2 regions of the Rhizobium sp. 9140 genome follow, and region 2 is predicted to be linked to the other one. Evidence: predicted binding sites of a transcription regulator. Region 2 holds the regulator's gene; the other holds the start of a gene.

Region 1 (4,429 bases), 120 kb from region 2:
AGGCCGGCGATCTTCTTCCACAGGCCGAATGCCTCGTCGTCGGTGTGGTAGACCGTCACCAGCAGGCGCTTGGCATCGATGCCGAATTCTTTCGTGATCAGGTTCCAGGCAAGCTCGATGGCGCGTTCCTTGAAATAGTCGCCGAACGAGAAGTTGCCGAGCATTTCGAAGAAGGTGTGGTGGCGAGCGGTGTAACCGACATTGTCGAGGTCGTTGTGCTTGCCGCCGGCACGCACGCATTTCTGTGCGGTCGTGGCGGTGGAAAACGGGCGCTGCTCCAGACCGGTAAAGACGTTCTTGAACTGGACCATGCCCGCATTGGTGAACATCAGCGTCGGATCGTTACGCGGAACGAGCGGGCTCGACGGCACGACCGTGTGGCCGTTCGTCTTGAAATAGTCGAGGAATGTCGACCGGATCTCGTTTACGCCACTCATGTCTCGTCCTTCGCCCCTGCGCGACCCTGGCTGCTGCTGACGAGCGGCTCCGGGTGGTATCGATTGTTCACGTCCACGCGCAGGCCGGCTCCGTCATCGGAGCAGCAGGCTTGCGCGAACCCGAGGCTTTTATCGTTCGCAGAAATCCCTGTCCAGCAGCATGTCCCGCAACAGGCTCAACCACCTGCAATCCTTCGCGCCCGCACCGATCGTCCATTACGGTCTGTACCGATCACACAAAAACGGCCGCCCCGAAAAGGGAGCAGCCGCTCGACACAGGCAGGACCTGACATCAGAACCTTTGGAGCCTGCCTGAGAGGCGAGCATGACGAAGCCGTCACGCACACCGAGGCTTTCTCCGAGCGTCCTAGCCCAGAGCGGCTTCGTCACCATCGCTGTCCGGCTCGGGGCCGCCGTCTTCCAGGAACTTCTCGGCGATCAGGCCGGCGTTCTGGCGAAGCGACTGCTCGATCTCGCGCGCCGTCTCAGGATTGTCGCGCAGATAGGCTTTGGCGTTTTCACGACCCTGCCCCAGACGCTGGCTGTTGTAGGAGAACCAGGCGCCGGACTTCTCGACGATGCCGGCCTTGACGCCAAGATCGACCAGCTCGCCGGTCTTGGAAACGCCCTCGCCATACATGATGTCGAACTCGACCTGCTTGAAGGGCGGTGCCATCTTGTTCTTGACGACCTTGACCTTGGTCTGGTTGCCGATGATCTCGTCGCGCTCCTTGACCGCGCCGATACGGCGGATGTCGAGGCGAACCGAGGCGTAGAACTTCAGCGCGTTGCCGCCCGTCGTCGTTTCCGGCGAACCGAACATGACGCCGATCTTCATGCGGATCTGGTTGATGAAGATCACCATGCACTTCGACTTGGAGATCGACGCCGTCAGCTTGCGCAGCGCCTGGCTCATCAGGCGGGCCTGCAGGCCGGGAAGGCTGTCGCCCATCTCACCTTCGATTTCCGCCCGCGGCGTCAGGGCCGCAACCGAGTCGATGACGAGAACGTCGATCGCGCCGGAGCGGACCAGCGTATCGGTGATCTCAAGCGCCTGCTCACCGGTATCCGGCTGCGAAATCAGGAGATTTTCAAGATCGACGCCGAGCTTGCGGGCATAGACCGGATCGAGCGCGTGTTCGGCATCCACGAAGGCGCAGATGCCGCCGGTCTTCTGCGCCTCGGCAATGGTCTGCAGCGCCATCGTCGTCTTGCCGGAACTTTCCGGACCGTAGATTTCGATAATGCGACCCTTGGGAAGGCCGCCGATGCCCAGCGCGATATCAAGACCGAGAGATCCCGTCGAAACGGTCTCGATCTCGACAATACTGTCTTTTCCACCGAGCTTCATGATCGATCCCTTGCCGAACGACCGTTCGATCTGGGAGAGTGCTGCTTCCAGCGCCTTGCTTTTATCCACCGATTTGTCCTCTACGAGCCGCAAAGAGTTCTGAGCCATTTCATCCACCTTTAGGTTATCGGGTCAGTCGAGGCAATGAACCCGCCGCTGGTCTGTATGTACTCTTTTTGTTCTCATTCTGCAAGAGGCCTTCAACGCATTGACACAACATTCCAATTCGAACTGTGTTCCGTTCATGTTCTCCCCTGTACATGCCATTGACGTAAAACCGTTCTCCCCTTCGACCGCTCGGGCGAATCGGCTCACAGGGGTTCTCGCAACGGGAGACATGGCATGAAGAACGTGGTCGTCTTCGGTGGCGCGCATATCGATCGGCGCGGTCGCATCGCGAGCGCCACGACGCTCGGCGCCAGCAATCCGGGCCGCTGGTTCGAGGAGGCGGGCGGCGGCGGCTTCAACGCGGCGCGCGGCATGGCGCGGCTGGGCTCCTCCGTCAGCATGGTCGCGCCGCGTGGCGGCGATGCGGAAGGGGAAGCGGTGGCGCGTGCGGCGGAAGCCGCCGGCGTCATCGACCGCGCGTTCACTTTCCTCGACAGGCGGACCCCGAGCTACACCGCCATTCTGGAGGCGGACGGCAATCTCATCGTCGCGCTTGCCGACATGGATCTCTACACGATGTTCTCGCCCCGCAGGCTCCGCCAGCGCGCGCTGCGCGATCTCGTTGTCGAGTCACATCTCGTCTTGGTCGATGCGAACCTGCCCGCCGAAACGCTGTCCGCCGCCCTTCGGATGGCGAAGGAAGCCGGCGCGCGGACGGCAGCGATCGCCATCTCTCCGGCAAAGGTCGAAAGGCTGAGGCCGGCCTATCCTCATCTCGATCTCCTCTTTCTCAACGAGGCCGAGGCCGCCGCGATCGGCGGCGAAAAGAGCACGACGGCGGACGGCTGGCCGGCGATCCTGCAAGGCGCGGGCATTGCCGGCGGGGTGGTCACGCGTGGCGGCCGTGCGGCCGTCGCCTTCGATGGCGACGCGGTCGCAACCGTGCGCCCCCCTTTCATCGAAGCCTTGGGCGACGTGACCGGCGCCGGAGATGCGCTGGCCGCCGGCTTCCTCGACGCCCTGATGCGGGGCGCGGCTCTCGGCGAATGCCTGCGCGCGGGCGTGGGGGCCGCCGCCGTGACCGTCCGCTCGCCGCTGGCGGTGGCAGACGATCTTTCTCCGGAACGGCTGGCGCAGGAATTGGACCTTGTGTCGCCTGCCGAAATCCTGTTTTCACAGCCTCTTCACCGCAGTGCCGAAAAGGATGCCTCATGACACGCCCCGTCTCGCACGATCTGCCGATCGCCTATTCCTCCGAAGTCGCCGCCGCCAAGGCACGTGGCTCGGCCATCGTCGCGCTGGAATCGACCATCATCACCCATGGCATGCCCTACCCCGGCAATCTCGACATGGCGCGCAGCGTCGAGGCGATCATCCGTGACCAGGGCGCCGTTCCCGCGACCATTGCCGTCATCGACGGCACGCTGCACATCGGTCTGGATGCCGAACGGCTGGAAGCGCTGGCCCAGACCCGCGGCGCCATGAAGGTTTCGCGCGCCGACCTCGCCTTTGCCATCGCCGAACGCCGCACGGGTGCCACGACCGTCGCCGCCACCATGATCGCCGCAGCCCGCGCCGGCATCCGCGTCTTCGCCACCGGCGGCATCGGCGGGGTGCACCGCAAGGCCGAAGAAACCTTCGACATCTCGGCCGACCTCGAAGAGCTCGCCCGCACCGGCGTCATCGTGGTCTGCGCGGGCGCAAAGGCCATCCTCGATATCCCCAAGACGCTCGAAGTGCTGGAAACCCGCGGCGTACCGGTCGTCACCTATGACAGCGATATCTTCCCGGCCTTCTGGTCGCGCGATTCGGGGCTGAAAAGCCCGCTGATGCTGAACAGCCCCGCCGCCATCGCGAACTTCCAGCGCATGCGCGACCGTCTCGGCATCGACGGCGGCATGCTGATCGCCAACCCGGTACCGGAAACGAGCGAAATTCCGCGCGACGAAATGGAGATCTATATCGCCCGCGCGCTCGACAATGCCGACCGCGACAAGATCATCGGCAAGGCCGTCACCCCCTATCTGCTGCAGAGCATCTTCGAGCTGACCGATGGTCGCAGCCTGGAGACCAACATTGCGCTGGTCGAAAACAATGCGCGCCTCGCCGCCGAAATCGCCGTCGCGATGATGTGACACCACGATGTGACACCCGGGGAACGAGGCGGCGCCATCATCGCGCCGCCTCATGCCGACGTCGACCGCCCTACCGGCTGGCGTCGTCGAACAGGCTCGACAGGCTCCACGGGATATCGCCCTGCTGGTTGGCGATATCGTCCACCTTCCAGCCGCCGTGCTCCTGCACCAGCGTGTAGTAGAGCGTCACCGGACCGCCATTCTCGAAGCTCACCTCCAGCTCGGCCCTGTCGTCGATGATGATCGGCGCGCTGGTCGTCACCTTGCGCGCGTGTCCGTCATTGCCGGAAATCACCGGGTCGAAGTCGATCGCACCCACTTCGCCCTCCGGCGTGCTGTCGCGGTCGGCCTGGAAGCGCGCATTGAGCGCGTCCGAGAAGAAGGGCGTATAGGGCGAC
Region 2 (4,429 bases):
GAGATCACGGCGGCCGTCCAGTTTGCATTCTCCGAACGTAGGCGAGCGCTGCCAGTCAGTGGAACGCCGCAGATTTCGAAATGAATGCGCTGCGCAATCTTTACATCTGTTTGGCGTGCAAGATAACGGCCGAACTGCTGCATGAATGATGGTGAGAACGCGCATTCGGAAATTGCAGCACGTTTGAACAGCGCTCGTCTGTTTATCAAACGTCCACAATCCAGTTGAATCCGACAAGAGACTCGGTAATATCCCTTCATCGTCAATCCATTGGCGACATATTAGATTTACGGGGGGAACAATGAAAATCACTACGACAGGCGCGATTATCATCAGCGCCATTTTTATGTCCGGGGCAGCGCAGGCCGAGGATCTTGTGTTCACATTGAAGAACAGCACGACATCCGTTCTCACGCGATTCTACACGTCACCTGTCGGTGTTAGTGATTGGGAGGGAGACGTGTTCGGCGAGCAGGTTCTCAATCCCGGTGAGACAATCGAGCTCACGATTGCAGACGGTAGAGACGTTTGTAACTACGACATGCGTTTCGAATTCGAAGAGGGTTCAGATCTCGCAACGACGGAGGACAAGCAAAATTTATGCGAAATGGGGTCCTACACCATCCACGAATGATGAGCCCGATGTTCGAATAACGCCTTTAATATATCGGAGTAGCTGGCCGACATGCCCGGATATTACAGCGAGCTAGCTGCTCCGACAGTCGTCAACAGGACACTGTTTCCCAGATCGTTGTTTGCATATTTGATCACAAGTATACTGAGGACGGATGCAAGCATCCCGACAAAAATCATTCTCATAATGACGTCCTTATCGCATAAGAATGCGCGTTTCTCGTAAATAGGCTGTAAGCAACACCAAAAAAAGCGAATTGAAATCTCTAACCCGACCGTAATTCGGCAAGGCAGAGATTTGATTGGTTTTTACCTGCCACCGCTTCACCCGGACTAGAAAACCAAGTAGTTTCTGTGTCGGCTACAAACAGTCTTTTGCCAAATCCGGAACTTCGTCTGGGGTTGTGCATACTCACAACATCGCACCTCCCACAAAGCCACCTTCCTAAAGGTCAAAAATGACTGCCCGAAATATTTGCAATATTCCAGACATGCTCGCCTCCGCTGTGTTCACCCGGTAAACGCCGGCCTGTCCATGCAGTTCCATAGACTTTCACGTGCAGATATCGTTAAAGCTGGCAAGCCTCAGAACTGAACGCGTTCCGCCTAATTGTTTACGAACAGGACGACAGGTGGCGCAAATTTCCGGCCGGTTGGTAACTTAATAAATGACGAAGATTTGCTCAGATCTCACACCACGAGATTTCATGAGCCACCAATGACCCCTTCGTCATCCCCTACTGGATGCGGCATCCAGCGACGTCACGTCCGCGCGCTCAAACGTGTCTCCTCATCTCACGGACGTCAGGTAGCCAAGCTCCGGCTCAAGGCCGGACTGACAAGGAGGCTGATGGCTCAACCCTCAAATCTTCCATTTGCAAAATGTGACGGTTACGATTTTGTCTGTTGTCGCCGGGACAGTCATCAACCAGGACCGTGGAAAACCTGAACCTTAACAAGCACGCTGCAAAAGCTCCATATGCAGGAACCTAAGGACAACAAGACTTCGATCAATCCTCCCGATGGCGACGTCCTCGCCTCTTACTGGTAACGGCGAATCAAGCCGACGAGCTTTCCCTGCACCTTCACGCGTTCTGGGCCGAAAATTCGTGTCTCATACGCTGGATTGGCTGCTTCAAGAGCAACAGAGGCGCCCTTGCGGCGGAAACGCTTAAGGGTCGCTTCCTCGTCATCCACGAGGGCAACGACGATCTCACCGGGGCTGGCACTGTTGGCATTCCGGATGATCACGGTGTCACCGTCCAGAATACCCGCTTCGATCATCGAGTCGCCTCGGACTTCCAAAGCGTAGTGCTCGCCATTGCCGATCATAAAGGCGGGAACGGAGATATCGTGCGTATTGTTCTGGATGGCGGAAATCGGGACGCCCGCGGCAATGCGCCCCATCACCGGAACCGACACGCTATTGTCGTTGCCAACCTCAGCCGCTGACTTCAGCGCATTGTCAGGTGCGGAGCTTCCCCTGCTTCCTTGGATCACGCTCGGCGAAAAACCGCGCTTGGGCGGGACTGCCGCCAGATACGCGTCAGGCAGCTTGATGACCTCAAGCGCTCGTGCCCGGTTGGGCAGGCGCCGGATGAATCCGCGCTCTTCAAGGGCCGTGATCAGCCGGTGAATGCCGGACTTGGACGCGAGATCCAGTGCATCCTTCATTTCATCGAATGAGGGGGGAACACCCGATTCCTTCATGCGCTCATGAATGAAAATCAACAGTTCCTGTTGCTTGCGGGTCAGCATAATCAATCGACTCCAGAGTCACGAAACAAAGCAAGAACAGTGTTATATGTTCCTCATGTGTTCTGCAAGTGGCATTGTGGTTAAACCACATCTGGAAGGATCAACAGCGGGCGCTCGTCGTAAGCGTTGCTTTTGAACTCCACGAAAAGAGGAACTGTTGGCGACGCACAACCTCCCTCAGCTTCACAATAGCAACGCCGCCATGAGCTTACCCATGACGGCGCGAAAGAGACATCGAATTTAGGTATCAACCCGCGGCAACCTTGCGCGAATCAGAACGGGATATCGTCATCCAGGTCGCGAGAGAAGCCGCCGCTTGATCCGCCGGTGCTACCCGATCGGGCACCCGAGGACTGGGCGGGGCGATCGTAATCGTCGCCGTAGTTTGCCCCACCGCTTCCGCCACCATATTCCGAGCTGCCACGGCTTCCGCCACCGCCACCGCTGCCTCCACCATCGCGACCGTCAAGCATCGTCAGCGTCGAGTTGAAGCCCTGGAGCACCACTTCCGTGGAGTAACGGTCGTTTCCGTCCTTGTCCTGCCACTTGCGGGTCTGCAGCGCACCCTCCAGATACAGCTTGGCGCCCTTCTTTACATATTGCTCTACGACCTTGCATAGGCCTTCGTTGAAGACCACGACGGTGTGCCACTCCGTTTTCTCGCGCCGCTCACCGGAGTTCCGGTCACGCCAGCTTTCGGATGTCGCGATGCGCAGGTTTGCGATCGGCTTGCCATCCTGTGTCCGCCGAATCTCCGGGTCCGCCCCGACGTTGCCGATGAGGATCACCTTGTTGACGCTACCAGCCATCTTTTTCCCTGTCTCCTAAAAGCGGCTCAACGATCCGCATCGTGTGCCAAGTCTACGCTGTTGAACGCGGCATTTCGCCCTCGGCCAGCAGCAATCCACAACAGTTTACAAATTTGTTCTTTATTTGTTCTATGTCTTGGGTATGATCCTGTCAAGCGAGGCCTTTCCAGGCCGCAGAGGGGATCACAGACTGGGGTTTGTTGTGACAACAGACAGCGGTTCACCGCGACAAAGGAATAGCGGTTTCCCGAAAACACGCCTCGACATATGAAGTAATGATCTTAAGTAAGGGCTTCGTCCCCAAGCAGAGCGTCCGACCATGAGCGAATTCAAGACCATTTCGATCCGCGGTGCGCGGGAGCACAATCTGAAGGGCGTCGATCTCGATCTGCCGCGCAACAAGCTGATCGTGATGACGGGCCTCTCCGGCTCCGGGAAGTCGTCGCTCGCATTCGATACGATCTATGCCGAAGGGCAGCGCCGCTACGTCGAGAGCCTTTCGGCCTATGCCCGACAGTTCCTCGAGATGATGCAGAAGCCGGACGTCGATTTGATCGAAGGCCTGTCGCCGGCGATTTCCATCGAGCAGAAGACGACGTCGAAAAATCCGCGCTCGACGGTGGGAACGGTCACCGAGATTTACGACTACATGCGCCTTTTGTTTGCGCGCGTTGGCGTGCCCTATTCGCCGGCGACAGGTCTGCCGATCGAGAGCCAGACGGTCAGTCAGATGGTCGATCGCGTTCTAGGGATGGAGGAAGGTGCGCGCCTATACATTCTCGCGCCGATGATCCGAGGGCGAAAGGGCGAGTACAAGAAAGAACTCGCGGAGCTCATGAAGAAGGGCTTTCAGCGCGTCAAGGTGGATGGTCAGTTCTACGAGATTGCCGATGTTCCCGCGCTCGACAAGAAGTACAAGCATGACATCGATGTGGTCGTCGACAGATTGGTGGTGCGCGGCGATATCGCGGCAAGACTTGCGGACAGTCTGGAGACCTCACTGCGGCTTGCGGATGGCTTGGCGATTGCGGAATTTGCCGACAAGCCGCTGCCGGAGAAGGAGACATCCGCCGGCGGTTCCGCCAACAAATCGCTGAACGAGACGCATGAGCGCGTGCTGTTCTCGGAAAAGTTTGCCTGCCCCGTTTCCGGCTTCACGATTTCGGAGATCGAGCCCCGACTGTTTTCGTTCAACAATCCCTTCGGCGCCTGCCCGACCTGCGATGGTC

Evidence for each region. Region 2 encodes LexA, which represses DNA repair genes until DNA is damaged. Its sites were predicted from a motif close to TGTTCNNNNTGTGTTCNG; they were not measured.
Region 1: a site for LexA is predicted at 2,023-2,040, ahead of recA (recombinase RecA). Genes of this name have one in related genera too.

What each region holds. Positions count from the first base shown of each region.
Region 1 covers NZ_FJUR01000001.1:2,514,719-2,519,147, forward strand. Annotated here, with positions in the region: gene alaS (alanine--tRNA ligase) at 1-437, opposite strand, end outside; gene recA (recombinase RecA) at 805-1,896, opposite strand; gene GA0004734_RS11865 (carbohydrate kinase family protein) at 2,131-3,111, shown strand; gene GA0004734_RS11870 (pseudouridine-5'-phosphate glycosidase) at 3,108-4,031, shown strand; gene GA0004734_RS11875 (DUF3828 domain-containing protein) at 4,102-4,429, opposite strand, start outside.
Region 2 covers NZ_FJUR01000001.1:2,395,474-2,399,902, forward strand. Annotated here, with positions in the region: gene GA0004734_RS11320 (hypothetical protein) at 302-634, shown strand; gene lexA (transcriptional repressor LexA) at 1,675-2,391, opposite strand; gene GA0004734_RS11330 (single-stranded DNA-binding protein) at 2,664-3,200, opposite strand; gene uvrA (excinuclease ABC subunit UvrA) at 3,520-4,429, shown strand, end outside.